2 regions of the Rhodococcus sp. NPDC049939 genome follow, and region 2 is predicted to be linked to the other one. Evidence: riboswitches for the same ligand, from Rfam matches in the RefSeq annotation. Region 2 holds a riboswitch; the other holds the start of a gene.
The links. Region 2 has a riboswitch for glycine ahead of gcvT (glycine cleavage system aminomethyltransferase GcvT). Riboswitches for the same ligand answer to the same signal wherever they lie in the genome.
Positions count from the first base shown of each region.

Region 1: it holds a riboswitch for glycine, as region 2 does, so the genes downstream of both, gcvP (aminomethyl-transferring glycine dehydrogenase) here and gcvT (glycine cleavage system aminomethyltransferase GcvT) in region 2, are expected to answer to the same signal.

Region 1 is NZ_JBFAMC010000001.1:2,060,709-2,076,102, forward strand. It holds gene AB0I57_RS09135 (universal stress protein) at 1-275, shown strand, start outside; gene AB0I57_RS09140 (DUF2784 domain-containing protein) at 346-780, shown strand; gene AB0I57_RS09145 (saccharopine dehydrogenase NADP-binding domain-containing protein) at 947-2,191, shown strand; gene AB0I57_RS09150 (substrate-binding domain-containing protein) at 2,435-4,201, shown strand; gene AB0I57_RS09155 (metallophosphoesterase) at 4,198-5,352, shown strand; gene gcvP (aminomethyl-transferring glycine dehydrogenase) at 5,371-8,223, opposite strand; glycine riboswitch at 8,393-8,514, opposite strand; gene AB0I57_RS09165 (MerR family transcriptional regulator) at 8,584-9,177, opposite strand; gene AB0I57_RS09170 (bifunctional nuclease family protein) at 9,515-9,988, opposite strand; gene AB0I57_RS09175 (MerR family transcriptional regulator) at 10,138-10,875, opposite strand; gene AB0I57_RS09180 (FHA domain-containing protein) at 10,872-11,372, opposite strand; gene gcvH (glycine cleavage system protein GcvH) at 11,692-12,096, opposite strand; gene AB0I57_RS09190 (DUF881 domain-containing protein) at 12,138-12,884, opposite strand; gene AB0I57_RS09195 (DUF1290 domain-containing protein) at 12,892-13,254, opposite strand; gene AB0I57_RS09200 (DUF881 domain-containing protein) at 13,316-14,179, opposite strand; gene AB0I57_RS09205 (CDP-alcohol phosphatidyltransferase family protein) at 14,179-14,802, opposite strand; gene AB0I57_RS09210 (SMP-30/gluconolactonase/LRE family protein) at 14,939-15,394, opposite strand, start outside.
Region 2 is NZ_JBFAMC010000006.1:92,261-107,654, reverse strand. It holds gene AB0I57_RS18780 (lipase family protein) at 1-376, shown strand, start outside; gene AB0I57_RS18775 (3-oxoacyl-[acyl-carrier-protein] synthase III C-terminal domain-containing protein) at 1,012-2,061, shown strand; gene AB0I57_RS18770 (hypothetical protein) at 2,063-2,965, shown strand; gene AB0I57_RS18765 (fatty acid CoA ligase family protein) at 2,965-4,629, shown strand; gene AB0I57_RS18760 (hypothetical protein) at 4,626-4,922, shown strand; gene AB0I57_RS18755 (NAD-dependent epimerase/dehydratase family protein) at 4,919-5,959, shown strand; gene AB0I57_RS18750 (non-ribosomal peptide synthetase) at 6,008-9,040, shown strand; gene AB0I57_RS18745 (formyltransferase family protein) at 9,037-9,732, shown strand; gene AB0I57_RS18740 (MMPL family transporter) at 9,729-11,906, shown strand; glycine riboswitch at 11,958-12,049, shown strand; gene gcvT (glycine cleavage system aminomethyltransferase GcvT) at 12,204-13,316, shown strand; gene AB0I57_RS18730 (hypothetical protein) at 13,371-13,601, opposite strand; gene AB0I57_RS18725 (amino acid permease) at 13,880-15,388, shown strand.

The DNA of each region.
Region 1 (15,394 bases), on a different contig from region 2:
ACCGATCCGCTCTTCGCGCCGAGGTTCAGGCCGTTCTCGAAAACGGCGAGGTCGGTGAGTCGCCTTGGGAACTGCGCACCAACGAGCACAACGGGGATCAATTGAGCGCCCTTCAGTCACTCGTCGACAGCAGCGGTGCCGACCTATTGGTAGTAGGCATGCGGCGCCAGTCCCCGATCGGCAAGTTCCTCCTCGAACGATGGCTGCAACGCCTCCTCCTCGAGGTCGAGGTTCCGATCTTGGTGGTCAAGGAAGATGCGTACAGCGCAGCCTGAGCCTCAGCCCCGAACAGCAGCATAAACGCATAAAATAGATAGAGATACTCGGACACAAGGGGGTGCATCGATGGGCAACGCAGCATTGTTCGGTGCACTCGCAGATGTCACCGCCGCCATGCACATGACCTTCATCCTGTATGTCGTGCTCGGCGGCTTCCTCGCGTGGCGCTGGCCGCGCACGATCGTTCTTCACGTTGCCGCCGCAACGTGGGGATTCACCGGTCTCCTCGTCGGCATCGACTGCCCGTTGACACACCTCGAGAGTTGGGCCCGGGTCCAGGCGGGGCAGAGCCCACTCCCCTCCACCGGATTCATCGACCACTACCTCACCGGGGTCGTCTATCCCCAGGCTGCTGCGGGGTTGGTCCAAACCCTGGTGGCGCTCGGCGTCATCGTTTCTTGGCTCGGGTACATAGTTCTCCGGATCAGGGCCCGTGGAACTGCCACAGCGCAGCACCGCAGCCTCCAGTTCTCACACAGCCCTCACCACACCGGCGGTTGATTTCTCCCAATCCGGTTCACGGTTCGGTGCCATGACCGCCGGCATATTCCGTTGCGTTCTAAGTATTTTCAACTTCGCGTGCCGCCAGCGCTTGGATTCGCGAGGCGCACCATCACCACAGCAATGCCCTTCCAGACAGCCGCCACCCGACTAGTAGGGTCATGCCATGACCGACAGCACACGTGAACTTGACCTTGTCGTATACGGGGCCACCGGCTTCGTAGGCAAGCTTCTCGCCGACTACCTTGCGCAACACGCTCCGGACGGCGTCCGCATCGCGCTCGCGGGACGATCTGCCGCCAAACTCGAGTCGGTGCGATCCTCCCTCGGCCCGAGAGCAGCCGAGTGGCCCGTGATAGTTGCCGATTCCGACGACTCCGACGCAATCGCGGATATGGCGCGCCGTACCCGTGTCGTTGCAACCACGGTGGGCCCCTACGCGAAATACGGACACGGCCTAGCCGCGGCGTGTGCGGACTCGGGTACCGACTATGTGGACTTGACCGGTGAGGTTCTATTCGTCCGCGACAGCATCGATGCCAACCACGATCGGGCTCGTGAGACCGGCGCCCGGATCGTGCACTCCTGCGGGTTCGACTCGATACCGTCCGATCTGGGCACGCACGTGCTGTATGAGGCCGTGCAGGCCGCCGGCGCCGGCGAACTCACCGATACAACACTCGTTGTCACGTCCATGCGCGGTGGAGTGAGCGGCGGCACGATCGATTCGATGCGCACCCAAGTCGATGTGTCGAAGAAGAATCCGTCGTTGCGTCGCCTCGCGGCCTCACCGTACTCGCTGAGCCCCGACCGCTCACGGGAACCGGACCTCGGAAAGCAACCCGACATGACCGTGGTGAAGGGAGGCGACGTCGCACCCGAGGTGAAGGGGTGGCAGGCACCCTTCGTCATGGCGTCCTACAACACTCGGATAGTGCGTCGCAGCAACGCACTCCGCGATTGGGCCTACGGGCGGAAGTTCAAGTACCGCGAGGTGATGAGCGTCGGGTCCTCCCCCGCTTCGCCAGTGCTCGCGGGTGCGGTCGCCGCCGGACTCGGCGGTCTGCTCGTCGGCATGACGCTCGCGCCCACCCGATACGTTCTCGACCGCGTCCTGCCCTCACCTGGTGAAGGTCCCAGCGAGGAAAGCCAGCGCAAGGGCCACTTCACGGTGGACCTGTACACGACCACGACGAGCGGCGCCCGGTACACGTCACGAGTGGGGGCGAAGGGCGACCCCGGATACAGCGCCACCGCGGTCATGCTTGGAGAATCCGCACTGAGCCTCGTCCTCGGTGGTGACGCGCTGCCGGACGCCGCCGGGGTCCTCACACCCGCAACGGCTTTGGGTGACGTTCTGGTGAACCGGCTACGCGATGCCGGATTCGAGATCTCCGCGCGAAAACTGTGAGTCGATGGGCGCGTGCGGTGGATCGTCACCGCACGCGCCCACCTCCTCGCTTGCCAGACCTCACGCGCAACTCGGCTCTTCAGCAGCAGGTGCGAAAGCTCGCGCAGTCCGACACCCACACACGGTCCCGGAGTCCTCACCCGCTCACGCCCACTGCGGCGGCCCCTTCGGCTAACTCTCGGCACCCCCGGGCGCATCACTACACTGCTAGGGGAAACATCGGACAGCAGCAGGAGAAAGTACGTGGGGCAGCATCGCGACGACTCGCGCGCCAGAGGTATCAGCAAGGGGCCCGTGATCGCGCTAGGTCTGGTCGCCGTGCTCGTCCTGGGAGTAGTCTTCTGGTTCCAACTCCGCGACCGAATCACCCACCAGGGGATTGCTGCTGCCAACGCATGTGTCGAAGGTGACTCCGTGCTCGCGGTCGCCGCTGATCCCGACATTGCACCCCAGATCCAGACGCTCGCCGACCGCTACAGCGCAACTGGGCCGGTTGTCCGCGACCACTGCGTGACGGTGACGGTCACATCCGTAGCCTCGGATACGGTCCGCAATGCCCTGTCCGTAGGCATGAATGGCACCTGGGACACAGCCGTACTCGGTCCTCGCCCGGCACTGTGGATCCCGTCGAGTTCGCATTCGGTGAGTCAGATTTCAGAAGCCGGAGTAATCGACGGCGAGCCGCGCGGCCTGGCGACCAGTCCCGTGGTTCTCGCGGTGGGGCCGGACATCGAAAGTGCCCTGGCGGCAGCGTCCGTCGACTGGAACGATCTGCCGTCGCTGCAGAGCGGCAATGATTCCATTCCACCCCTCGGCATGGCACTTCCCGGAGGGCCAGGCGCGGAGAGCACCGAAATGGCAGTGGAATCCATCGCCGCCGCGGTTGCGGGTAGCGCGGCAGGCCCGGTGACGCCGGAGCAGGCGCGCTCCACACCAGTTACGTCCGCGCTCAGCGAGTTGGTACTCGGCTACGAAGCCGTTCCAGGAGCAAAGCCGACGACGACACGGGACGCGCTCACCACACTTGCTCAGCAGGGTGACCCGACCGCAGCCGGGATCCACGCGGTCGCCGCCACCGAGCAGCAGGTCTACCAGACGCTGCGTCAGATTCCCGGGACCGACCTCACCGCATACCTACCCCGGGGTGCGACACCCGTCGCCGATCACCCCGCGGTCATCCTGTCCGGTCAGGCGATCGACGAGACACAGAGTCGCGCCGCAGCACAGTTCGCGGACTTCGTGCGTCAACCCGAGCAGGCGCGAGTGTTGGCTGATGCAGGGTTCCGCGTCGATGGACTGGAACATCCCGGCGACACCACACTCACCTTCCCCAGTTTCGAATCCGCCCTGGTTCCGGCCGATGCCGCGGCCGCCACTGATTTGATGCAGGTGATCCAGAATCCGGTCATCGAACGCACATCGACGATCTTGCTCGACGTGTCCAGTTCGATGGGTGACCAGGAAGGATCCGCAACGCGCCTGGAGAACACAACGGCGGCTTTGATAGACCGGCTCGATCAATCCCCGGACACGTTGAATCTCGGGTTGTGGGAGTACAGCACAAACCTCAGCGATTCCCGGCCCTACAACATTCTCGTCGCAACCGGACCCGTCTCCGGAGGCGGCTACATCGAGGGAACCAGAAGACAGGCCCTGCGCAACCGGCTTGCGAGAGCGGAACCGGCTACCGGTTCCGCAACCTACGCTTCGCTCGAAGCCATTTACGAGAATGCAGTCGACGGATACACACCGGACCGTATCAACTCGGTCCTGCTCATCACCGACAGCGGCAATGATGACGACTCCGTCACCAGTGAGGCTCTACTCACGTCGATCGCCGAGACTTTTACACCTTCGGCGCCCGTGCGCATCGATATCGTGACGATCGGCCAGAATCCCGACCTCGAGACCCTGCAGATGGTGGCCGATCGCACCGGCGGCTCACTCGAGCAGATCGAATCCTCCGACGGCCCCGCATTGCAGATCGCAATCGACAAGCTCCTGTCATGACGACACTGCTGGCTTTCTCCGTATTCCTGGCGCTGCTCACGTGGTGGCTGCACCGCCGACTCGTTCGGGCCACTCGGATGCCCCGTCCGTGGTCGACCATCGTCGACGTCGTTCTCGTAGCTCTCTGGGTTCTCGCCACCATCGGTGTCGGCAGCGGCGACGTCTTCGACCCCGCATGGGCGCGTTTCCCTGGCTACCTGGGCTGGGTGTGGCTCGGCATCGGCTTCTATCTGGTACTCGGACTGGTTCTGGTGCTGCTGCTGTCACCGGCGACACGACTCGTCGGACGTCTGCGACATGCTGACAACGGTGAACGTGTCGACCTGTCCCGGCGGCGAAGTCTGCGTCTGGCCACCGCTCTCGTCGTGGTAGGTGCTGTCGGTGCCGCGGGCTTCGGAGCGTCGGCGGCCGCCCGCCCACGGATCGTGCAAGTGCGGGTGCCGTTGCGGCGCCTTCCCGTCGAGTTCGACGGCGTTCGCGTAGCCCTCGTGTCCGACCTCCACGTCGGGCCGGCGCGTGGAGTCGGATTCACTCGACAGGCAGTCGACCTGGTGAACTCCGAGAAGCCGGATCTCGTCGCGATCGTCGGTGATCTGGTAGACGGGACCGTTGCCAAGGTCGCACCCGATCTCGAGCCGCTCGCAGACCTCGAGGCCCCGCTCGGAGTATTCGGCGTCAGCGGCAATCACGAGTTCTATGCCGACGACGGTGGCCGGTGGCTCGATGTGTGGGACCGTCTCGGCATTCGCACCCTGCGCAACGAACACACGACAATCACCCGGGCAGGTGCGGCCATCGACATCGCGGGCGTCCACGACTACACGAGCCCAGACCCATATAAGCCCGATCTTCACGCAGCTCTTTCCGGACACGACCCATCGACATTCGTCGTGCTCCTCGCTCATGAGCCACGGCAGGTTCTCGAGGCCTCCGATCTGGGAGTCGACCTGCAATTGTCCGGCCACACACATGGTGGGCAGATGTGGCCGGTTCGCTATCTTGTCACGCTGCAGCAGCCTTCGGTATCGGGCCTCGACCGGATCGGCGACACCGTCCTCTACACCACGCGCGGTGTGGGTGCGTGGGGTCCGCCCGTGCGGGTGGGGGCCCCGCCGGAGATCACGATCCTCGAACTCGTGCGCGAGGACTGATCCGGCAGGGCCCCACTGTCAGGCTCCTTCGAACGCCGAGATCGGTGGGCATGAGCACACCAGATTTCGGTCGCCGCGTGCACCGTCGATCCTCCGCACCGCAGGCCACACCTTCGGCCTGTTCTTACCGCGGGGGAACACGGCTGTCTCGCGGGAGTACGGGTGGTTCCACTCGGCTGCGATGCACCCGGCTGTGTGCGGGGCCCCGCGCAGTGGGTTGTCGTCCACCGGCCACTCCCCCGAGCCCACGCGGTCGATCTCGGCGCGGATCGCGATCATCGCCTCGCAGAACTCATCGATCTCCTCGAGATTCTCGCTCTCGGTTGGTTCCACCATCAACGTGCCCGCCACCGGGAAACTCATGGTCGGTGCGTGGAACCCGTAGTCGGCGAGGCGCTTTGCGACGTCGTCGACAGTCACACCGGTGTCCTTGGTGATCTGACGCAGGTCGAGGATGCACTCGTGCGCCACCATTCCGCCCTCGCCCGTGTAGAGCACGGGAAAGTACTCGTCCAGACGACGTGCGATGTAGTTGGCCGAGGCGATAGCGGTGAGGCTGGCCCGGCGCAGGCCCACGGCACCCATCATCCGGATGTACGCCCAGGTGATCGGCAAGATCGATGCACTGCCGTAGGGGGCTGCGGATACCGGGCCGGCAGTGCCGAGTTCGGGGGCGAAGGGGTGACCCGGCAGAAACGGCGCGAGATGCGAGCGAACACCGATCGGACCGACGCCCGGGCCGCCGCCGCCGTGCGGTATGCAGAATGTCTTGTGCAGGTTGAGATGGCTCACGTCCCCGCCGAAACGGCCAGGCCGGGCGAGTCCGACGAGAGCGTTGAGGTTGGCACCATCGACGTAGACCTGCCCGCCGGCATCGTGGACTTCAGCACAGATGTCAGCGATCTCATGCTCGTACACCCCATGCGTCGACGGGTAAGTGATCATGATCGCAGCCAAGCGTTCGGCATGATCTGCGATCTTCGCCCGAAGATCGTCGACATCCACATCTCCGTTGGGACGGCATGCGACGACCTCGACGCGCATGCCTGCCATCACAGCGGATGCGGCGTTGGTGCCGTGCGCACTCGACGGGATGAGGCAGGTGTCTCGATGGTCGTCGTTGCGGCTGAGGTGATAGTTGCGGATCGCGAGCAATCCGGCGTATTCGCCCTGACTCCCAGCGTTCGGTTGCAGGCTGACCGCGTCGTAGCCAGTCACTGCCACAAGCCAATCCTCGAGGTCTTTGATGATGCGGAGGATTCCGGGGGCGTCCTCGGTAGGCGCAAACGGGTGCAATCCAGCAAACGCCGGCCACGTGATTGCTTCCATCTCTGCGGCGGCATTGAGCTTCATGGTGCACGAACCGAGGGGAATCATGCTGCGGTCGAGTGCGATGTCCTTGTCCGACAGCGCCCGCAGGTATCGCATCATCGCGGTCTCGGTGCGGTACCGGGTGAACGCTTCGTGTTGCAGGTAATGAGAGCCGCGGAGTTGCGCATCGGGAACAGGAATCCCTTCCTGCGAGACTGCGGCGCCGGCGCCACCGAACGCAGCCAGCACCGTTGCCAGGTCGGCCTCCGTCGTGGCCTCGTCACAAGAGATACCGACATGATCAGTGTCGACGAACCGGAGGTTGATCCCCGATGCCTTCGCCCGGGCTACAACGTCCGCGGCTTGGCCCGGCACGTGCACGAGAACAGTATCGAAGAATTGATCGTGAACCACCGTGACGCCCAGCTTCCGCAAGGCAGCCGCAAGAGAATGTGCCATGTTCGCAACGCGCACAGCGATGGCTTTCAGTCCCTCGGCACCGTGATAGCTGGCGTACATGGCCGCGAGAATCGCGAGCAGTACCTGCGCAGTACAGATGTTGGAAGTCGCCTTCTCCCGGCGAATGTGCTGCTCACGAGTCTGCAGGGCCAGGCGGTAGGCCGCGTCACCGTCGGCGTCGACAGAAACACCCACCAAACGTCCCGGCAACTGGCGGGCGTGTTTGGTGTGCACGGCGAGATAACCGGCGTGTGGGCCGCCGAAGCCCATCGGAACACCGAACCGCTGGGTGGTGCCGAAGCACGCATCCGCACCGATCTCTCCGGGAGGTGTGACAAGAGTGAGGGCCAGCAGGTCGGCACCGACGGCCACCAGGGCGCCGCGCTCGTGGGCCGCGGCGATCGTGCTGGTGTAGTCGACGATACGTCCGGATGCTCCGGGTAGCTGCCCGAGAACACCGAAGAAGTCACCCTCCGGCAGTCCCTCGGACAAGTCCGCTACCACGATCTCGATACCGAGGGGCTCCGCTCTCGTCTCGATCACCGCAAGAGTCTGCGGGAAGAGGTCGGCGTCCACCACGAACCTAGAAGACGTGCTCCTGCTCGCCCGTCGAAGTAGGGTCATCGCCTCAGCGGCGGCGGTCGCTTCGTCGAGCATTGACGAGTTGGCGACCTCCATGCCGGTGAGGTCGGCAACCATCGTCTGGAAATTGAGCAGAGCCTCGAGGCGACCCTGACTGATCTCGGGCTGGTAGGGGGTATAAGCCGTGTACCAGGCCGGATTCTCGATGATGTTCCGGACCAGGACGGGCGGGGTGAGGGTGTCGTAGTAGCCGAGTCCTATCATCGACTTCGCCACCGTATTCTGCGCGGCCAGCGCAGATAGTTCGGCCAGCGTCTCATGTTCGGATACCGGCGTCGGCAATGCGTCGAGACCGTCAGCGATTCCACGCGAAACCCCGTCCAAGATGGCGGCGGGAACCGCCTTCGACGCAAGATCGTCGAGCGACTCAGCTCCGATCAGTTCGAGGATGTGCGCAAGTTCCGCAGCATTCGGGCCCACGTGACGGTCGGCGAATGTACGGCTTCCAGCGTCGATCACGACAACTCCCAGCAGTTCGGAGGATCAGGACACGCACCGCCTGGCGGTACGTCCCTCCCCCTCTGTCGCCTGCTCGGGTCGAGCGCCTGAGAGATTCGGTGCCGTCGTTGGCGATGACGACCCTTTCCCCGTCGGCGGGTGGGTGCTCCCACCGCTTTCCAGAGGCGTCGGAGCCCGCACGGTCCTGTCTGCCTGAGAGATTGACGGGGAGGTATTGCTCCTTCGGCGTCCGGACCCCCACAAGACTGCTGACAGTGCATGCGGTGCCCGAAACTCTCCCGCACGGCGTCGACGCAACATCAGTCTATGCCAGGCCACTGACACGGTTACGCGCGGCGCCTTCTGTAGTGGACGCGCCGACTAGCCCGTCTTGCGGTTCGCGCGATTCTTCCTGCGCGACGCCAACTCGTCCTCCGGGCTCTGCTCGCTCTCGCCGCCATCGGCGCGCTCTGCGGGGAAATCGGCTATGGTGCCTGTCAATTCGCGCATCGCACCGCTCACCGCGATCCCGAACACGCCCTGTCCTCCCTGAAGAAGGTCGACGACTTCCTCGGGCGATGTGCACTCGTAGACCGTGGTCCCATCCGAGAAGAGTGTGATCCTGGCCAGATCCCGAACACCACGCCTGCGAAGGTGATCGACGGCCACGCGGATGTTCTGTAAGGAAATTCCCGTATCGAGCAGGCGCTTGACGATCTTGAGGACAAGAATGTCTTTGAACGAGTACAGTCTTTGGCTGCCTGAACCCGCAGCGCTGCGAATGGATGGCACCACCAAAGACGTGCGAGCCCAGTAATCAAGCTGACGATATGTTATGCCCGCGATCTGGCAGGCGATGGGGACGCGGTATCCGACAAGGTCGTCAGGCACGGTATCGTCCGGAAAGAGACCCGGTTGGATCTCTTCGGAGCTGAATTCCGCCCCGGCAACGCTGTCGCCGGGCGCAAGATTCAGCGCATTTTCCTGCGGCCGATCTCCCAACTGACTACTCCCTCTCGCACGTTGCACTGAACCCAACGATCAGCGCGTCTGTGACGCGCGCAGTCAATGTTCGCGGCGCATACACCACAACCACATTCGACAGGCGCGAGCACCACCAGTGACATCGAGCAAGTCCGTACCCCGAACCTATTCAGCGTACGCCCGACCTAATCCGCACGGCAGAAAATCGATCTGCACGACGGAAAATCACTACAGCGAACGCTATGACTCCGGCTAGTCGGGGTCAACGCAACGCGCCGAGTGAACCTGAACCGTTACTGCCCTGCCCAAGCGTTGGTCCGCCGCCGACCTAACCGTCCGTAGCCTTGAAGTCGTCAGGTGAAACCGACTCGAGAAATTCTTTGAACTTCTCGACCTCGTCCTCACGCTCGTCCGGCATGACCAGACCCGCCTCGCTGAGGACTGCTTCGTCGGCGAAAATCGGGACCCCGATCCGGAGTGCGATGGCGATCGAGTCCGAAGGCCGAGCCGAGACGCGAATGTTCTCGTCGAATACGAGGTCGGCATAGAACGTGCCCTCGCGGAGGTCGACGATACGAACTTCCTTGAGGGTACGACCGAAGGCTTCGATCAGGTTCTTGATCAGGTCGTGAGTGAGTGGACGTGCCGGCTCGACACCCTGCTGTTCGAGAGCGATCGCCGTGGCCTCGGTCTGGCCGATCCAGATGGGTAGATACCGTTCGCCCTCGGATTCGCGCAACAACAACACGGGTTGATTTTGGGGCTGCTCGACACGAACGCCGATTACGTGCATTTCGCTCATCGCGTCTGCCTCCGCCCTTAGATCATTCGTACCCGGCACACCATGCCATATCAGGATTCTATTCGATTCGTGCCCACGCTTCGACCGTACAGCCGTTCGAGCACAGCGCTGTTGGGAAAACCGAGATGGGAACGGGCACCGAGTTCACGTCATCGGTCGAGCGCGCCCCGAACCGCCGACTTCACCAGACAGGTGTGCAACGTCAGAGAAAGCGCCGCCAATTCACGCACCATCTCCTCTGCCCTGTCGCGCGCCCCCTCGTGACGGCCTTTGGCAACTGGTCCGGCGATCTGCGCGACCAATGCTGCCTCTCGATCGGCTGCGAGCTTGAATGCCCTCAGGTGCCTCACTTCGAGCCCGAACGCTGACATCGCCTCAGCCGTCCGCGCAAGTGTCACCGCATCCTCGTCGAAGAAGCCCGCCGGCCCGGGGACGACCAGACCTGCTCGGATCAATTCACCCAGGAGTTTCTCGTCGATTCCGGCACGAGCGATGAGATCAGCACGGGTGATCCGAACTTCACGGTCAGTCAGGAACTCTTCGGGCGACACCACGCCCGGAGCCACCGTAAGGGCACGCGGCCGGCGCGGCGAAGAATCGCCGCCGCCGACCGTCGCAGCACTTACGTCAATGGCTTCGAGTTGTTCCTTGATGACCTTCAGCGGCAGATATTGATCTCGCTGCGCTGTCAGCACGTAACGCAGCCGTTCGCAATCTGCGATCGAGAAGCGCCGATATCCCGAGGGTGTGCGTTGAGGGCTGATGAGACCCTCGGCTTCGAGGAATCGGATCTTCGAGATCGTCACATCGGGAAAATCGGGGCGTAACCGGTCCAGCACGGAGCCGATCGACATTCCCGATTGCGCCTGCTGCCGCGCGGCGGTCACTGGCTACCTGCACCCGCTGACGTCTCGCCGATCTGCGAACCACCGGCGGTGGCCCGAGGCCCGGTCAAGAAGACCAGTCGGAACTTTCCGATCTGGACCTCGTCTCCGTTGGCCAGCACAGCCGAATCGACCGGCTCCCGGTTGACGTACGTGCCATTGAGGCTTCCGACGTCGACCACCTGAAACTCGTCTTCCTCCTGACGGAACTCCGCGTGACGACGACTGACAGTCACGTCGTCGAGGAAGATGTCGCTGTCTGGATGCCGTCCGGCCGACGTCGTCGGCTGGTCGAGCAGAAAACGCGACCCTGCATTCGGGCCTCGCTTGACAACGAGCAGAGCCGAGCCTGCGGGCAGTCCCTCCACACCCGACACCGGAGCTTCCGGAGCCTGGCTCGTCGAGGAGTTGTCGAGCTCATTGAGAAAGTCCGCGCGGAAGACCGACGTCGTTTCCGCCGGCGTCTCCCCGAATACCGCGTCGTTGCCGTTCTCGCTCACCGTTTCTCCTCCTAGTTCGATCATCCAGCAAGATTCGCTGGACTACGCAATGCCACTGGGTACTACATAATTCGATCTCCCGTGCACATTTACCTCTGCGCACACTGCCACGACCACGCTCAAACTACGGACCTGCACCCCGACCCGGCATATGCGTTCACTTCGACCGTACCCTGCACACGCCCGCGCGTGTAGCGGGTCGGGCGGCCGAAACCCTACCAACCGGTATTCAGGTAGCACTTCTTCCGGCGGTCCCGGTATCGGGGCTGCAGGAGCCTTCCGAATCCGCTCGAGAACCGCTCCGTGGGTCCGCCGTAGACTATCCGGCCGTGATATCTGCATAGCCGACGGCGTCCAGCATCTGCGCCAGGGCCGAGTCGAGCGCTGCCTCGTCGTCGACACCGAGGTCGACCAGCCACCCGTCTGCGTAGGGCGAGGAATTCACGAGTTCCGGACGATCGTCCAAATCAGTGTTGGCCGCAACGACTTTCGCGGTCAGCGGAGCGAAGATATCGGACACGCTCTTGGTGGATTCGACCTCTCCGAGAGAATCGCCCGCCTTCACCTCCTCGGCGACCGCCGGAAGCTGCACGAACACGACGTCGCCGAGTTGGGACTGTGCGAAATCAGTGATACCGACGCGTACCGTCGTCGGCCCAGTCCGCTCGACCCACTCGTGTTCGGGGGTGTACCGACGATCGGCGGGAATTTCGAGCTCACTCACAGAGGCTTTCCTTTCGATGGCAATCCGCGGGCGGATGGGGATCAATTTTCTGAAAGAGCGTATTGGCGAGGTTTCGTCTCTCGCAAGGCGGATATCGTGACCTGCTGTGATTGTTCGATCTTCAGCTGTCCACCGCTGCGCGCGACGGTGTCGACCACACCTCCTGGAATGTTGAGAGCCGCCGCAAGAGTAGGCGGGTCCCCGATGGCGACGACACCGTAGGGAGCGCTCACCTGCCGACCGTCAATCGAAATGTCACCGGGCGATCCCGATACCCACGAGTCGACGCCGATGCGGATCGGTGCACTTCCCTCGCCCCGGATCTGTATGGCCTCGACTCCCGCCGCCCGCAATTCCTGCACGAGGTCGAGAAGAACCTCCGACCCGACCCCCTTGTTGGGGTCTGTGATAGTCATCGTCACGCCGGGTCCGGTGGCCGGGGCGATGCCGACCTGAATCGACAGTGCTGTCAACCGCGCCTGCGCCTCATCGAGTGCAGCCTCCGAACTCCCCCCGTGTTGCAGGGTTGTCAAGGTCTGCTCCAGCGAGGCGATCTCCTGTCGAAGAGCCGCCTCGCGCTGGTTCAGCGTGTCCAGAACGACCAGAAGATCGGCGGGACTCGCCGTGTCGAGGCTGTCTCCGGAATCTGTGCTCTTCACCTGCGTCACGATTGCCACTCCCAGCCCCGCGATCAGGATCGCGGCAAGCAGCGCGAAGACAACTTGCGGACGCTGCGGGGCCGCCCCCTGGCCTCGGCGCAGCTCATGTCTGCCCTCATATCTGCTCACAGTTCGCTCACGCCCCGAACAGGCGACGCCGCAGTGCTGCCGCGTTGCCGAAGATCCGGATGCCCAGTACCACCACGATTGCTGTCGACAGTTGCGTTCCGACGCCGAGTTGATCACCGAGCCACACGATCAGCGCCGCCACGAGCACGTTGAACGCAAAAGACACGACGAACACCTTCGAGTCGAAGATCTCGTCCAGATATGCACGCAGCCCGCCGAACACCGCGTCGAGCGCGGCCACTACGGCGATTGGCAGGTATGGCTGCACCGAGTCCGGCACCTGCGGGCTGAAGATCACCCCGAGTGCGATTCCCACCAGCAACGCGACCGCCCCGTAGATCGCAGGACCGGCCTTCACCAACGTCTTCACTTGTGCATTTCCTCCATCCGACTGCCCGGTGCCGACTGCACAGTCTCACGACTGCACAGTGTCACGGTGCTCCCACCGACCGGGCCGCTCGCATTTCACGTACAGGGGCACCGGGCAGGTGGAGATCGTCAGCCTCTGCCACAGAAAAACCGGCACCGTACAACTGCGCCACGCCCGACATCCGCAGATATGCGTCGCTGACCACGAATCCGGTCTGCAGTGGGCCCGGCGGACCAATCGCCGACACCACGTAGGGCGAGAAGACCGGCTGATTGTCCACCAGCATCGCACCACCTGCCTGCCTGATCGTCACCGCTGGTCCGATCCGCACGTCGCCGACCGCGACAGCCTCCGCGCCGCTCGCCCACAGCGAGTTGACCACCGACTGGAGGTCGCGATCGAGTACAACAGACTTCCCTTCGACACTGCGCTGAGACGAATCCGAGAGGTTGCGCCGAGCTCGAGGGTCCGTCAGGGTGACCGTCAACCCTGGACCCTGGACCGCCTCGACGGCAGCATCACCTTCGAGTTCGCGAAGCTCATTTAGCAGCGAAGCTCCTCGTGCGTCGCCTTCCAGCGCCGCGTCGCGAGCATCATCGACTCGCGACGTCAACGTGTCGCGAGTAGCTGCGAGGGCGCCGACACTGTCCTCGACATCATGAACCTTCCGCAGAATCTCGGTTCGAACCTGTGCCGTTGCCGGAAGTCGTTCGACAGCCTGCCGGTAGGCGACCGACAGGACCAGGCCGACCAGCAACGCACCGACCACGATCCAGACCTGCCGACCGCCTCTCGACGATCGGAAATGGCCTTTTTGCCTGTCTCGCGCCGCAGCCCGATATCCGGGGTCCAAATGATCGTTCATGAGCGATTTGAGCAGCGACGGCACCGGATTCCTGCGAACGCCGGAATCTGTCCGTTTCATCAGCGGACCTCTCGTCCATTGCCCACCCCGCCGCGCACCGGAACCGTCCGCATCACGTCGAGCGCATTCACTACGTAGAGCAGACCGGTCCAGACATACAACACCGTGCCCCAGATCAGGAGTGCAGAGCCTAGCGGCTGCGCCACGGTTGCGATACTCCAGTCACCTTGCGCAGCCAGGATCGTGGGCAGCGCGAACATGAGGAGGAAAGTCGCACCCTTTCCGAGGTACATCACCTCTGGGGCTGGCAGGCCGCGTCGGCGGTAGACGACGAGCGTGAGAGCGAGAATCGCGTCCCGACCGATCAGGATCGCTGCCACCCACCACGGGATGAATCCACGTACGACGAAGGTCACCAGCGTCGTGACGACGTAAAGGCGATCGACGAAAGGGTCGAGAAGCGCACCGAGTCTCGACGACTGGTCGAGTACCCGAGCGAGCTTGCCGTCGAGCCAGTCGGTGAATCCGCTGACGATCAGGATCGCGAGCGCCCAACCATCGGACTGTGTCACCAGTAGCAGGTAAACGAACAGCGGGACACCGAGCAGTCGAACCACGCTCAGAACGTTCGGAACGGTCACAATCCGGTCCGACAGCGCAGCGTCCCCGTCCACCGAACTCACCAAGTCCTCCCCAGCTTCGATTGCCGCATCCGCCTGCGGATGATCGTCGCACCGCCACCGCTACTCTTCCACAACGGGTGGTCGGCCGGTCCACAGCGCGTTGCTGCTCAACCCGTGTCGCCGGAGAGGTCGACAACTATCGAAGTGGGATCGGGACGCGAGCGATGGAATCTGCGGTCAAACTTCCCAGGTACAGCCACCCGTCGTGCTCACGCACGCCGGTGATCGGCGAATAGCTGCCCTTCCCGCCACGGAGGCTGCGCACGATCTCGCCGTGAGCGTCCAGCGCGATCACCCAGCCGGCGTGCTCGGGGTCGGGTTGGACGGCGTCGGGCAGATTCGCCACCGCAATCCTCAGCGTCGGGTAGGGCGCGATCATGTCCAACAGCTTCATCCGCGGGCTGTACAGCGCGACCCAGAACAGCCCGTCCGGTGTCTGGGATGTCATGTTGTCGGGGATTCCTGGGAGATTCTCTGCGAACAGCGAAGTGCAACCTTCCGCCGGACCGGTGAGATCGACGCGGGAAATTTGGTAGGCGCCGGTCTCTGCGACTAGCACGAACGACTCGTCCGAGGCCAGCCCGACGCCGTT
Region 2 (15,394 bases):
CTTTACGCAGACCAGTAGCGTGACCGTGGACGGACGCCCGATACTCGAGCACCTGCGCGAAATCCCGGAGGTAGTCGAACTGCTACGGCAACAGCGAATCGGCACAATGACTCCGTCGAGCCCGGTCCTGATCACCAGTGCGATCAACGATGACACCGTGCCCCATGGTCAGGCTCGCCAACTCGCCGAGGACTGGTGCGCTCGTGGCGCGACCGTTACATTCCGTACGAACACCCTGCCCCCTATCCTGCCCGGAGCGGCCTTACCAAACCACTTGGGACCGGAGTACATCGAGGGATACGGCCCTGACAGTGCGGTCAGCTACCTACTCGACCGACTCAACGGCGTTCCGCTGGCCGGGTGCACCTTGGACTGAACTTTCATCCCACCACCCCACGGGGACTTCCGACCGGCGGAAAGGCAAGCACCTCGGGCCGACCGGTTTCCCGAGTACGCACCGAAAGCGGCTGGAATGAAATGTATTTCACGTGTCTCCACCACTGAAGACTCGATACTACTCTGAAGTAATAAGAGTCCAACGCTACAAGACCATGCCAGCCGTACCGCTTTCAAGCAGGACGCGCGGTAATGTGACACGATTCATAGAGGGCATCCGAATCAGCCTCTCTCGCAGTCCATATTCCACGTTCGAGTGGTTCGGTCGTTACCGATTCCTCCCGCTGGGCGGCGGTGAACCTGCAGGTCGGAGCGGTTGCCACTCCCGAGGGTGTTGTAGTGTGTCGCCCCCGCCTGGCGTGTCAGCCTGCCCGATACCCGCGACTGACTTACACGCCCCTTGCACATTGACAGCGAGGGCGACGGTGACGACTGCTCGTATTCGGCTGTACATTCCTCGCCGCAGAGACGGGCTGAGAGCCGGACGGTTGCACGCCAATACCGTCCCGTGATCTTCTTCCTGTCCGCGGATGGCGAGATTCCGTGGGGGACTTCACACAATGCACCGACTCGGCATGGAAGCGGACGAGGCCGGTCTAAATAGAGGGGTGAGTGGTGACGTATTCCCGGTTCGAAGCAATCGGTGCTTATCTGCCAGAGGACGTAGTGACAACCGAAGAGTTGATCGGCCGTCTCGCAGAGAAGCCGAGCTTCGACTTTGCGGCGGTGACCGGTGTTCGGGAACGGCGGGTGAGGTCCACGTCTTCCGAGACCTACGAGGATTCGTTCATCCTCGCGGTGAACGCGGCTCGGGACTGCCTGTCTCGGTCACGCTACAGCGCGGAGGATCTCGATGCCATCGTCTCGGTATCCATCACCCGGAGCAAGAACGGAGAGACGATCTACTTCGAGCCGTCGTTTGCATCGATGATCGCAAAGGAGCTCGGCGCGCGACAGGTGATCCACTTCGACATCTCCAACGCCTGCGCCGGCATGCTCACGGGGACCTTACTGCTGGACAAGATGATCCGCGCCGGGATCATCCGCAACGGCATGGTCGTCAGTGGGGAGGCAATCACCCCGATCGCCGAGACTGCGGTCAAAGAGCTGTCGGGCGGTTACGACCCGCAGTTCGCGTCGCTGTCGGTCGGCGATTCCGGTAGCGCGGTGATCATCGACGTGTCGGAGGACGAACGGGACCGAATCCACTACGTAGAGATGATGACCGCGTCGGAGTACTCGGATGCGTGCATCGGGAAGCCGAGCGACCGCACTCAGGGCGTCGCCCTCTACACCGACAACCGGCGAATGCACAACGAGGACCGGTTCAAGCTGTGGACCGGCAGTCAGAGCACCTTCCTGGCCGAACAGGGCCGCACATTCGCCGACGAAAAGTTCGATTACGTCATACACCACCAGTTCGGATCGTCGGCGGTGGAGTTCCTCAACGCACTCGGTGAACGCGAATTCACCACGCCGATGCCGCCACCACTCAACGTCATCGACAAGTACGGAAACACTTCATCCACCTCGCATTTCATCGTGCTACACGACCACTTGCGGCAAGGCAACATCCCATCCGGGTCGAAGGTACTGATGGTGCCCGCCGCATCCGGAGTCGTCACCGGGTACCTGTCGGCCACGATCTCGTCTCTGGAGGCCTGACATGGGCGTCATCATCACAGCAACCGGTGTCAGTCACGACACGGACACCGCCAGCGTCATCGAGCACTCCTCGAGGGCCGCTCGCGCAGCTCTCGAGGCGGCGTCGATCGGCCCCGAGCAGGTAGGTGTGCTGATCAACACCGGTATCTACCGAGATTCGAACATGGTCGAGCCCGCGATCGCAGCGCTGATCCAGAAGGCCGCCGGTATCGGCCTCGACTACACCGAGACCGATCCGAAGTCGTTCTCCTTCGACCTGATGAACGGTGCGTGCGGTGTTCTCAATGCGGTCCAGGTGGCGTCCGGCCTGCTCGAGACGGCGACAACCGAGCGTGTCCTCGTCGTGTCCGGAGACACCCACCCGTCGATGACCGGTGCAGCAGCGCCCCAGGGCTTCCCGTACACCACCGCCGGTGCGGCGATGCTGCTCGAACACACTGACCGGCCAGAGGGGTTCGGACCAGTGCATGTTGATCTCCTGGACGGTGAACCCGCTGTCGAGGGGTTCGTCGACATGTCCACGATGGGTACCACCGGCCGCACGGCGATGACCGTGGCTCGCGCCGACGACTTCGACGTCAGGATTCTCGACGCCGCCGTCTCGGTCGCCACACGCGCACTCGACGGCTCCGGCATCGACCCGGCCACCACGGTTCTGATCTCCTCCCAGCCGACATCCGGCTTCCAGACCGCGCTGGCCGAGAAGCTCGGCATTCGCAGCCTCGGTGTCGACGGAGAGCCGCGCGTCGCCGGTGACACACACACCGCCGCACTGACACTCGCATACCACCGCGCTGTTACAGCAGACGGGATGAAAGACGTGACGAGTGCGCTGTTCGTTGCTGCAGGCGCAGGCCCGAGCGCAGCAGCGACCGTGTATCGGGTCCCGGTAATGGCGGCGTGATGACCAGATCCGGCCTCACCTGCTGGCTCGACAGACTGTCGGATATCGCCCGTCGTCGGCCGGGCGCGGCCGCGGTGACCTACGCCGACGGCCCGACCGACGCGTTGCCCAGCTATACCGATCTGACGTTCGCCGAACTCGACGCCTGGTCGGATGCCCTGGCCGAACAGTTCACCGCTGACGGCATTGCGGCGGGTACCCGGACGATCGTGCTCGTCAACCCGGGCCCGGAGTTGTACGCGATCCTTTTCGGGTTGTTCAAGGCCCGGGCAGTCCCAGTGGTCATCGACCCGGGAATGGGATTGCGTCCCATGCTGCGCTGCCTGGCTGCCGTCGACCCCCAAGCCTTCATCGGGATCCCGCAGGCCCATGCCGTGCGCGTGCTGTTCCGGCGCGCGTTCCCCAATGTGCGGGCGACTGTCACGGTCGGACGCCGCTGGGCGTGGAGGGGCCGCACTCTCGCCTCCGCCGGACGTATCCCCAACCGCCGCGCACCGCAGCACGCAATTCCAGCCGCCGATGATCTGTTGATGATCGCGTTCACGACCGGCTCGACCGGACCGGCGAAGGCGGTCGAACTGACGCATGGCAACCTCGAAGCGATGCTGGCGCAGACCCAGTCGATGACCGCAGTCACCGAGGATGAGTCCGCGCTGGTCACCCTTCCGATGTTCGGCATGCTCTACCTGCTCCTCGGTGCCCGAATCGTGCTCCCGCCACTGATTCCCAGTCAGGTCGGTGCCACCAATCCGCTGCATGTCGTCAACGCGATCAACCGGTTCGACGTGGCCACACTATTCGCCTCACCCGCGGTACTTGGCCCGCTACTCGAGCACGCCCGCACCCACAAGTCGACGATGTCGACGGTCCGCGCGGTGTTCTCGGGAGGTGCCCCGGTCCCCGACAGAGTCATCACCGGATTGCGCGACGTACTTCCGGACGCGGCTCAGGTCCACGCCGGTTACGGGGCCACCGAGGCGATCCCGATGTCGTCGATCGAGTCACGTGAATTGCTCTCGGGGCTGACAGACCAGGCCAGGGGTGGAGCCGGCACCTGCATCGGTCGACCTGTCGACGGTGTCGAGGTGCGCATCATCGCCGTTGACGACGATCCGCTGCCGCGCTGGAGCCAGGCTCAACCGCTGGACGTCGGGGTGGGGGAGATCGTCGTTTCCGGTCCGAACGTCAGTACCCGCTACTTCTGGCCTCCAGAAGCGAACCTGATCGGGAAGATCCGTGACGGAGACCGGGTCTGGCATCGCACCGGAGACCTCGGCCGGATCGACAGCCAAGGCCGAATCTGGTTCTGCGGCCGCAAGTCCCAGCGCGTCGGTACCAGCAGCGGTGTCCTGTATCCCGTGCAGGTCGAGCAGATCTTCAGCGCAGTGGACGGTGTCGCCCGCACCGCACTCGTAGGGGTCGGCGAACGCCCCCGACAGCGGCCGGTGCTGTGCATCGAACTCGCCCCCGGCGCGAATCCGGTCGAGACGTTGGCCGCGGTACGAGCCCGGGCCGCCGAGAACCCGTTGTCCGCTGAAATCGACACCTTTCTCATTCACCCGCGCTTTCCAGTAGATATCCGACACAACGCCAAGATCGGTCGTGAGCAACTTGCTGCCTGGGCCTCGACCGAGTTGGACCGACATGCGGTGGTGACTCGATGAAAACACTTCTGCTGCGCGCTATCCCGATCGCCGGATGGCTCTACCTCGCTTACGGTGCCATCCGCGCCGCCCGCAAGCGTCCGCTCCAACACCCCCTCGCCCGGACGACCTGGTGGATCGATGCGTTCCTCAGCATCGTCGTGCACGCCGCGCAGATCCCGGCCGCGCTGCGGGCCAGCGGCGGGCAACGGTCGCCGGTCGCCACCGCCGCCCTGACGATGCTGTTCGGCATGACCTGGTGGACCACGCAGCAGCCGACCAAACAGTCGCACACGAAGGAGATCCCCGAGTGAAGTTCCTCGTCACCGGAGCATCCGGGTTCCTCGGCGGCAACATCGCGCGCCGTCTCGCCGACGACGGCGAGCACGACGTATCGATCCTCGTCCGAAAGACCAGCCGACTCACAGACCTCGGCGACACGTCGGCGTTTCGGATCCGATACGGCGACCTGACCGACCCCGCATCCCTCGAAGCCGCCACCCGCGGAATCGATGTGGTCGTCCACAGCGCTGCCCGCGTCGACGAGCGCGGGACCCGCGCCCAGTTCGAGCAGGAGAACATCACGGCGACCCGCGTGCTGCTCGCGGCAGCCAAATCCAATGGTGCCAAGCGGTTCGTGTTCATCTCGAGCCCGAGCGCGCTGATGAGCTACGACGGTGGCGACCAGATCAATCTTGACGAGACCGCGCCGTATCCCACGAAGTTCCTCAACCTCTATTCGGAAACCAAGGCCGCAGCCGAGCAGTCCGTCCTTGCCGCAAACGAGGACGGATTCACAACCTGCGCGCTCCGGCCACGGGCGATCTGGGGGCCCGGCGACCGCTCGGGTCCGATCATCCGGCTCCTCGCCCGCGCCCATGCCGGGACGCTGCCGAACCTGTCCGGCGGCCGGGACGTGTTCGCCTCACTGTGCCACGTCGACAACATCGTCGACGCGACCATCAAGGCGGCCGGCTCCGACAACATCGGCGGCAAGGCGTACTTCATCGCCGACGCCGAAGTCACCAACATCTGGCCGTACATGGCCGAGGTCTGCCAGGACTTCGGGTTCACCATGCCCGACCGGAGCGTGAACCCGCGCGTGGCCTCCGCGATCGTGAAGGTCCTCGACCGCGTGTGGACCATCCCGTACCTCGCAGGCCGCTATTCGCCGCCGCTGTCGATGTACGTGTTTGCACTGATGACACGCTCGGCGACGTTCGACACCAGCGCCGCCGAACGGGACTTCGGCTACACGCCCGTCATCGACCGCACAGCCGGGATGCATCGATTCAGGGAGTGGGTCGACGCACAAGGCGGCCTGGCCAGATTGACTCGCGATCTGTCCTGACCCCGACTTCACTCCATCTTGTTCCTGCCCTCGCCGAAAAGAGATCCAGTGACCGCGACCGCCCCGTTTCAGCGCCCGATCTCCGCAACCGAGCAGCTCTATCTCGCGACGCAGCGGCTCGCCGCGCCGTTCGCGATCCAGCTGGTCGTCACCGGCACCGGTGTGGTCAGTCCCGCCGCGCTAGAGGCCGCCGTCGATCAGGCGTCTGCGGCTTGTCCGGGCTCGAGGCTGGTCCGCGACGGTCGGAACTGGATCGATTCGAATCGCACCCCACGTGTGCGGGTCATCGATCACTCCATCGACTTCGATGATCTCGACAGTGATCCGATCCTCCAGAGCAGTCTCGGCGCCGACGAACGCGCCACGACCGAGGTTGTCCTGGCCCGCGCCGCTTCGCAGACCACCATCATCGTCCGAGCGTTCCACGGTGTGATGGACGCCAAGGGCCTCGGCTTGTGGACGGGGGATATCTTCCGGGTACTGAGGGGCGAAGAACCGCTCGGAGCACAGGATCCGACTGCAGACCATGACCTCGTCGCCCGCATCGGTGCCGACGGCGCACCCACCAAGCTGTTGCCGACCCGCCGGGCCCCGCTCGGCTCCACCGGGCCTGCTCCCCGCGATTCCCGGTTCTTGTGGCGGCACCGCAGCATTGCGGCCACGACACCGGCCGTGGTCGCCCGGATTTGTGCCCACCTCACTCAGGAACTCGATATCCCGGCCCGTTTCATGGTGCCGGTAGACCTCCGCCGTCACGATCCGGCGATTCGATCGACCGCGAATCTTGCTCTACCGCTGTTCGTCGACGTCAACCCCGGGGTCACGTGGCAGCAAGTCCACGCTCAGATCCTCACCCAGCTCGTTGACCGTCGCGAACTCGCCGAGATGGACAACGGCGGCCTCGCACGGCTTCCCGCACCGGTCACTCGTGCCATCGTCACCACAGCTCACCGTTTCGGTGCCCGTATGAACCGAAACCTGGTCTCGGCGATAGTCTCACACGCCGGGAAGATCGACCTGGACGAGCTGTCGGCGCCCGGCTTCATCGCCACGAGCGCGCGCCCCCTACCGGTGCACACCGGGCTCGTACCGATGTCGTTCGTCATCTCCGAAACAGGCTCCACCACCGAAGTCGGTGTCTCCTGCCGCGCAGGCGACGGCGTCAGTGAGCGCCTCGACGCGCTTCTCGACCGCCTCACTGACGCACTCTCCACACCTGACGCAGAGTCTGGGGCACCCGCCGCCGTCGAACCTGCGCTACCGACCCTCACCACGGCGCCGACAGCGGATACCGCCGACAGCCGGTTCCGCCGCCATGCTTCTGCCACCCCTGATGCCGTGGCGGTCAGCGGACCCGGCGGCGAGTACACCTACCGCCAGCTCGACGACTGGACCGACGCGATCGCGGCCACCCTTGCCGATCATGGAGTCGGCACCGGTGGGGTCGTCGCGATCCTCTCCGGACGCACCCCCGCGGCGGTGGCCGGACAGCTCGGCATCATGCGCGCCGGTGCGGCGTTTCTGGCACTGGACCCGAAGCACCCCAGCGACCGCCTCGCCGCAATCCTGGCCGACTCGGGTGCCCAGATCCTGCTGTCCGGGCGTGAACACCAGCACCTGATCGATACCGACATCCCCGTCTTGGATCTCGACGATCTCCCGACCCACACAGAATCACCGGTGACGACGACAATCAGTGGCGACGATATCGCCTATGTCACCTACACTTCCGGGTCGACGGGTCGGCCCAAGGGCGTCCTCATTCCGCACCGCGGCCTGGTCAACTTCGTCGATACCGCCATCGAGTGGTGGCACCTCGGCCCGGAGACCCGGTATGCCCACCACCACACCCCAGCGGCGGACCTGGCCTGTTGCGCGTTCTTCAGTTCCTTGCTGACTGGAGGATCGCTCACCCTTGTTCCCCAGGATATTTCGCATCTGTCGCTCGAGGAAATGCTGTGCGAGTCGGGTGCCAACACCTTCCTGTTCACCCCGAGCCTGCTCGAGACCATCCTCCGGCTGGGCATTGCCCCGCCCAGCCCACGCACGGTGATCATCGCAGGTGAACGCCTCCTGCCCGGACTCGCCGCGCGAGCACGCGAATTCTTCGGCCCCGGAACCCGACTGGTCAACAGCTACGGACCGGCCGAGATGTCCATCGCCTGCACCACCCACGTAATAGGCAGCGACCCGGACCCGAACGCGCCGTCGGTTCCCATCGGCCCGCCCTGCGCCAACACTCCCGTCTTCGTTCTCGATGAGCACCGGCAACCCGTTGCGCCAGGGGAGATCGGCGAACTGTATTTCGGCGGCCCGCAGGTGGGCCGCGAGTACCTCGGTCGCCCCGACCTGACCGCCGAGCGGTTCATCACCTTGCCCGGTGGCGAACGGGTCTACCGTACCGGCGACCTCGGACGGGTGCTGCCCGGCGAAACTCTCGATTTCGTCGGTCGTGTCGACGACCAGGTCAAGATCCGCGGCAACAGAGTCGAACCCGGAGAAGTGCAGGCCACCCTTGAACGGGTGCACGGAATAGACCGGGCCGCAGTCCTCGGCCGCCGGACCGAGTCCGGCGGCAACGCGCTCATCGCCTACGTCGTCGCACATACAGACGCCGACATCGATATAGTCGCCGTGCGCGAGCAGCTGGCAAAGCAGCTGCCTCCCTACATGATCCCGGCCACGATCCAGGTCGTCGACACTCTTCCCCTCAACGCCAACGGCAAACTGGACCTGGCACGCCTGTCGAGCATCCCGAACGCGGGCCAAGGGGAGTCCAGCGAATCACCGTCGGCACAGTCGGCAGGCGGCGAGGGAGAAGAGCTCGCCCAGATCGTCGCGATCTGGGCCGCGATCCTCGAAATCACCCCCGACAAGCTGACGCCGGACTCGGACTTTTTCGTGCTCGGCGGCGACTCGCTCGCCTCCCTCGAAATGCTCTCCAGGATCTCGTCCACCATCGTCGGTCCTGCCGGCGAGGCACTGTTCGTCAAGCAACTCGAGGGTCTTGTCACCAACATGACCCTGACCGAGGTACATGCCGCCGCGATGTCCGCGCGCGAGAATGGGGTCCGGGCATGATTTTCATCGGCGGAGGTTCTCTGCTCTGGCGTGCCGTCCGCTCCGCCGCGAATTCGGGCCACAGTGTCGATCTCGTCTGCGTCCGTCCGGAAGAAACATGTCCGGATGGGTTTCCCATCGCCGAAGTCGACGATGTCAATTCTGTGGCTGCGATGATCGAGGCAGCGTGCAGCGACGACGTGGTGTGGTCGATCAACAACCCGTCTATCCTGCGTGCCCCAGTTCTCGACCTCGGCCTACGGATCTACAACATCCACAACGGGCCGCTCCCCGCATACCGGGGTCTACCTGAAATCGCGATCACACACGCACTCCTCAATGATGAAACCCATTACGCAGCAACGCTCCACGAGGTCGACCGAGGTATCGACACCGGCGCCGTCCTCGATGTCGAAGAGTTCCCGATTTCACCGCAAGACCGGTTTCAAGAGGTGATGTTGACCGGACTGCGCGCCTGCCACACCCTGTTCGAACGCAATCTCGACCTCGCGGTATCGGCAACGCTCACGCCGGTCGATTCGCCCTCCTCCAGCGGCGGCTACTACGGGCGCGCACGCCTGAAAGAGCTGGCCAGTCATCGCGGCAATCCCGGCTTCGAACGCGCCGCCAACCTGGGTGTGTTCACCCACCTGTACCCCGAGCTGGCAGCCGCGCTCGCGGTACCTGCCACGACCGAAAGCGTGCACTCGTGAACTACTGGGCCTCGATAGTCTTGCGGCGGCGCTGGACGATACTGCTGAGCACCATTGCCATAGTTCTGCTCGCAGGAGCATGGGGCTCGTCCGTGATGAACAACCTGGGTGCGGGCGGCTACTCCGACCCGGGTAGCGAGTCCGTTCAGGTCGAGAAACTCCTGGAGCAGCACGTCGGACGGCAGACACCGGATGTGGTGGCCGTGTACACAGTTCCGGACGGCCACAGCATCGACGACCTGGGCGACGAAGTACACCGGAGCATCGATGGGATCGACGCCGAGCTGTTGGACCGCCCCGTAGTCACCTATTGGAACACCCCGATCGGCGCAGAGTTCCTGCGTTCCGAAGACAGCACCAAGGCACTGGCACTGGTATTCGCTGCCGGAGACGAGAACGAACGCCTCGCCGCGTTCACCGACATCGCACCGCACCTCACCGTGCCAGGTATCGACGCCGAGATCACCGGGTTCACTGCTCTCGCTCAGGAAATCAACGAACAGTCCGAGCGCGATCTGTTGTTCGCCGAGATGTTGTCACTACCGGTCACGCTCGCGGTTCTGGTCGTGGTCTTCGGCGGCCTCGTGGCCGCGTCCCTGCCGGTGGCCGTCGGATTCATGTCCATTCTCGGCGCACTGGCCTCGCTGCGGCTGATCTCCGAGTTCGTCGACGTCAACGTCTTCGCCGTCAACATCGCGTCCCTGCTCGGGCTCGGGTTGGCCATCGATTACGGACTATTCATAGTCAGCCGATTCCGGGAGGAGCTGGCCCGCGACGGCGCCGACGTCGAATCCGCGCTCACCCGAACTCTGAGCACTGCCGGGCGCACCATCGCGTTCTCCGCACTGCTGCTCATGTGTGCATTTGCCGGAACTTTGGTTTTCCCGCAAGCCGTACTCAAGTCTCTGGGATTCGGCGCCATGTCGGCCGTCGCCGTGGCCGCAGCGACATCGCTGACGGCACTGCCTGCGGCGCTCGCTCTGCTCGGCCACCGTATCGGGAAGTGGAGTTGGCGCAAGGACACATTCGAGCGAGGTGAGGCCAGGGCGCGGCGGTTCTGGGGGCGGATCACCAGCGCCGTACTCCGCCGCCCCGGTGCGGTGGCGTTCGGAATCGTCTCCGTGCTTCTGCTGGTCGCATCACCGGTACTCGGTGTCAAGCTCGGCGATGTCGATCACACCGCGCTTCCCCCGGACAGTTCCGCCCGTCTCGGCGCGGAGAGCCTGGCCGCGGAATTGCCCGCCGCCAACGGCGGAGTCATCATCCTCGCCCGCAGTACGGACGGCGCCACGCCCACCTCGGCCGCGATCAGCCAACTACATCGCGACGTGTCGGGAGTCGACGGCGTCACGGACGTCATCTTCGCCGGCAGCAAAGATGACATGACCGTCATACAGGCACGTCTCTCCGTTCCCGACCGTTCGCAGGACGCGATGAAGGTAGTGGAGCAGATACGCGGCCTCGAAACACCAGCAGGGATCAGCGTTCAGATCGGCGGCCTGACCGCAATCACCGCAGACGGCGTCGATGCCATCATCACCTGGCTCCCGGTGATGCTCGCCATCATGGCTATCGCCACATTCCTGCTGATGCTCCTGGCGTTCGGCTCGATCGTCCTGCCGATCAAGGCGGTTGCGGTGGCGTTCATGAGTCTGGCCGCGACATTTGGCATCCTCACGCTCGTGTTCTACGACGGCCATCTCGTCGACGTCTTCGATGTCAGCCAAGGACCCCTGCCGGCGGGAATGGTGGTCCTGGTGATCTCGGTGGTGTTCGGACTGTCCACCGACTACGAAGTGTTCCTCATCTCGCGGATGGTCGAGGCCAAACAGGCCGGCGCCACAACCGAAGAAGCGATCCTCGTGGGTGCCACCCGAACCGGCCGCGTTGTCACCGCCGCGGCAACACTGCTGATCCTCGTCACCGGTGCCTTCACTCTCTCGGAGTTGACGCCGATGCGGTTCATCGGAATGGCGATGATCATCGCCCTCGCACTCGATGCCACCGTGGTGCGGATGCTGCTCGTGCCCGCCCTGGTCAAGCTCATGGGTGAGGCCAATTGGTGGGGTCCTGCGTTCCTTCGAGCGCGGACTGCGGGCAATCGGGCAGCGGCCGACGACGGCAAGGCACAGTCAGCTGACGACGACCTCTCTGCGCTCGAGGTCAAGCACTGACGAAACACGCAGGCGGTGTACTGTTTGGCAAGTCACAATTGAAGACGCCGTGGACACGCAGCGGGAGAACCTCCATCTCGAGAGGTGCCGTAGGAGCAACTTCCTCCCCGGGAATCTCTCAGGCCCAGCACCGCAGCGAAGAGGCAACTCTGGAGAACAGCATCAGCTAGGCCGGTGCTTACCGAAGGTGAAGAGCTTGCCGCGATTGCGGTAGCCCAATCTCTCAGGTTCCAGGACAGAGCGGGGAGGTGTGCCCGATTCTTCGGCGATAGCCGACACCCCTGAGGAGGCCCTCGCATGACCCTTACCACGACCCCCGAGTCCCCGCTTCTCGCCGAGCATCGTGCGCTCGGCGCCCACTTCACCGACTTTGCTGGGTGGCAGATGCCGCTGAAGTACTCGAGCGAGCTGTCCGAACATCACGCGGTCCGCACCAAGGCCGGCCTGTTCGACCTCTCGCACATGGGGGAAATCGCTGTCACCGGAACGGAATCCGGCGCCCTCTTGGACTACGCGCTGGCCGGTGAACTCTCGAAGATCGCGGTCGGCCGGGCCAAGTACTCGCTCCTGTGCAATTCAGACGGTGGCGTGATCGACGATCTCGTCGTCTACCGACTCACCAACGAGCACTTCCTGGTGGTAGCCAACGCCGCCAACGCATCGGCGGTGTACCGCGAGCTGACGGCCCGCGCGGAGAACTTCTCGGCGACAGTCGACAACCAGTCCTCGGAAACCGCGCTGATTGCGGTACAGGGACCGTCCGCGCAAGACATCGTCCAGGCTCTCGTTTCCGGCCAGCAGGCGGAAGCGGTGGCTGAGTTGAAGTACTACGCCGTGACGCGCGCGGTGGTTGCGGATGTCGACGTCCTGCTCGCCCGCACCGGCTACACCGGCGAGGACGGATTCGAGCTCTACGTACCGAACATTCAATCTGTGCAGTTGTGGCGCGCGCTGCTCGATGCCACCACCGAGCGCGGGGGCGTGCCTGCGGGCCTCGCCTGCCGGGACACCCTTCGCCTCGAGGCCGGCATGGCACTCTATGGCCACGAGCTGAACCTGGAGACGAATCCGTTCGAAGCCGGGCTCGGTAGAGTGGTCCGCCTGAACAAGGACTTCGTCGGGCGCAACGCCTTGCAGCAACTGTCCGAGCAAGCCCCGCAGAAAGTGCTGGTCGGACTCGAGGGAGGCGGTCGCCGGGCCGCCCGCGCCGGCTACACCGTCCACGACGCCGACGGCGGGACGGTCGGCACGGTCACCTCCGGAGCCCTGTCGCCGACCCTCGGACACCCGATCGCGCTCGCATTCGTGGACGTCGCGCACCGCGAACCCGGCACCGCACTCACCGTCGACATTCGTGGCAAGAAGGAGCCGTTCGTGGTCGCCTCGCCACAGTTCTATCGACGCTCTTGAACGCATGCGTGCCCCGGGATCTTCTCGATCTCGGGGCACGCGTTGTTCAGCACGTCAGTTTCGAGTGGTAAAGGTCTTCGGAAGGAATCTATCGCCGAGCTCGACGGCGCCGATGACAACGAGAGCGATTGCAGCACTCCACCACCACGTCCAGTCGACGAACGCAGGTAGGAACACGGTAGCGGCTGCACCGACTCCGATGGTGGCAGCCCACAGCGGGCTTCTCCGGGGTCGACCGCTCGGTGGCTGGACGATCATGTTCATGGGCTCGAGCGGTTCGGGCATGGTTCTCCTGAGTTCCCCTCACTTGCGCCTGATGACGTCTGCTCCGCGTGCCCGGTACCAACTGGCCGCTCGAGGGAACGATACGCGCCTGGTCGCAATCCGAACCGCAACGCGGAGCCGCCGCTCGGTCGCCGTGCCTACCGGTCGTGAGGAGCGGGGCGGCGCACCAGAACGGCCAGTAACGCGATTATTCGGTAGGAATGATTCAGGTGTTTTGGGAAACGAATCAATCCCGGAAGCACCGCTCGAAGTAGTCGCGGTTCTGGAAGGACGGTGCAATGGAGGGATTCTCGGCACGCACGTCCGGCCTCGCGCACCCCGGGCGACGTGTACCAGGCAGCGGAAGGCTTCGCCGGTTTTCGGCCTCGCATTCGGTCTTGTTGTTCGCGTTTGCGTTCACTGTCATGGCCGATCCGGTGTCGTCGGTGGCATACGCGATCGAAGCGGCCCTGCGGGCGCTCGGCGGCGACCTCGGACTGCTCATGGCCACGATGGCGCTGGTAGTCGCAATCATCTGCCTCATCATCGTCAACTATCAAAGATTGGTCGCGCGATACCCCATGGGGGGAGACGCCGCCGCGGCAGCGGGTGATGCATTCGGCGAGGGATGGGCGTTCCTACCCATCGGGGCGCTGATCGTCGATTTCGTTCTGACAATCGCCATCAGTGTCTCTGCCGGAACATCGGCGATCATCGACTATGCGCCGGAATTATCCGGGTGGCGAATTCCGCTGGCGGTGGGACTGATTCTGCTCGTCGCGGGTGCTACCTGGTTCGGAAATCTGGGCCGGGCGGTCTTCGCTGTATTGACGGTTGTATTCATCGTGTTCGCCGTACTGGTGATCGTGGGTGCATTCACCACTCCAATGAACACCGCCGACACTGTCGCCCGGGCACCTCACACGCCCGCCCTGTCGATTGCCTTGGCGTTCCCAGTCGCGATGGCCTTGGCGACCGGAGTGGAAGCCCCGTCTTCGGCCATCTCCCAACTGGGCCAGCTCGACGACGACGGACGCCGCCGATTCGGCCAGATCACGTTGTGGCTTACGCTCGCAATCGTCGGCGGAATCACCATCGGCTTGACTGCAGCAACCGTTCATCTCGGTAGACACATCCCCGACACAGGCTCCACGCTCATCGCCGACGTTGCGAAAGCCTCGGTACCTCCACCCGTCTACGGTCTGTTCCAGGGTGCAACAGCCCTGCTCCTACTCTCGGCAGCGTCGTCGTCCTTTCAGGCCGGACCCGGACTACTGAAAGCACTCTCTCGCCGCACCGACGATTCCGGCCGGGAACTCGGGATTCTTCCGCGCCCGCTCGGTCGCACGAACCGCCACTACACCCCGTATTTCGGAGTGGTCGTATTCGCGATCCTGTCCCTCGCGATCACCACCGCCGGCGGGGCGCAAGATCAACGATTAGTGCTCTACTACGCCGTGGCCGTATTCATCAGCTTCCTGATGGGGCTGATCGCAATGGCGCGCTTCTCCCACCGAGAAGCCGAGACGGGCTGGTTGCTTGTCAATCTGTTCGGCGCTGCGGTCGTTGCGTTCACGCTGATTGTCAACCTGGCACGTGGCCGACCGATGGTGTCATTGGCAGCCTCGCTGCTGTTGGCCGCGGCGATGTACATCATGTGGGTACGACAGGGGCGACCACGAGGGATCGCTCACGCCACGGCTGCTGCTCATCGAGAGCAGATCCAGCCACCACACCAGGATCAGGAGCAAATGCCTTTGCAGCCCCAACCCGTGAGCGGCTCCGAAGATCCTGCCGGCGGCGCTTGACGCGGA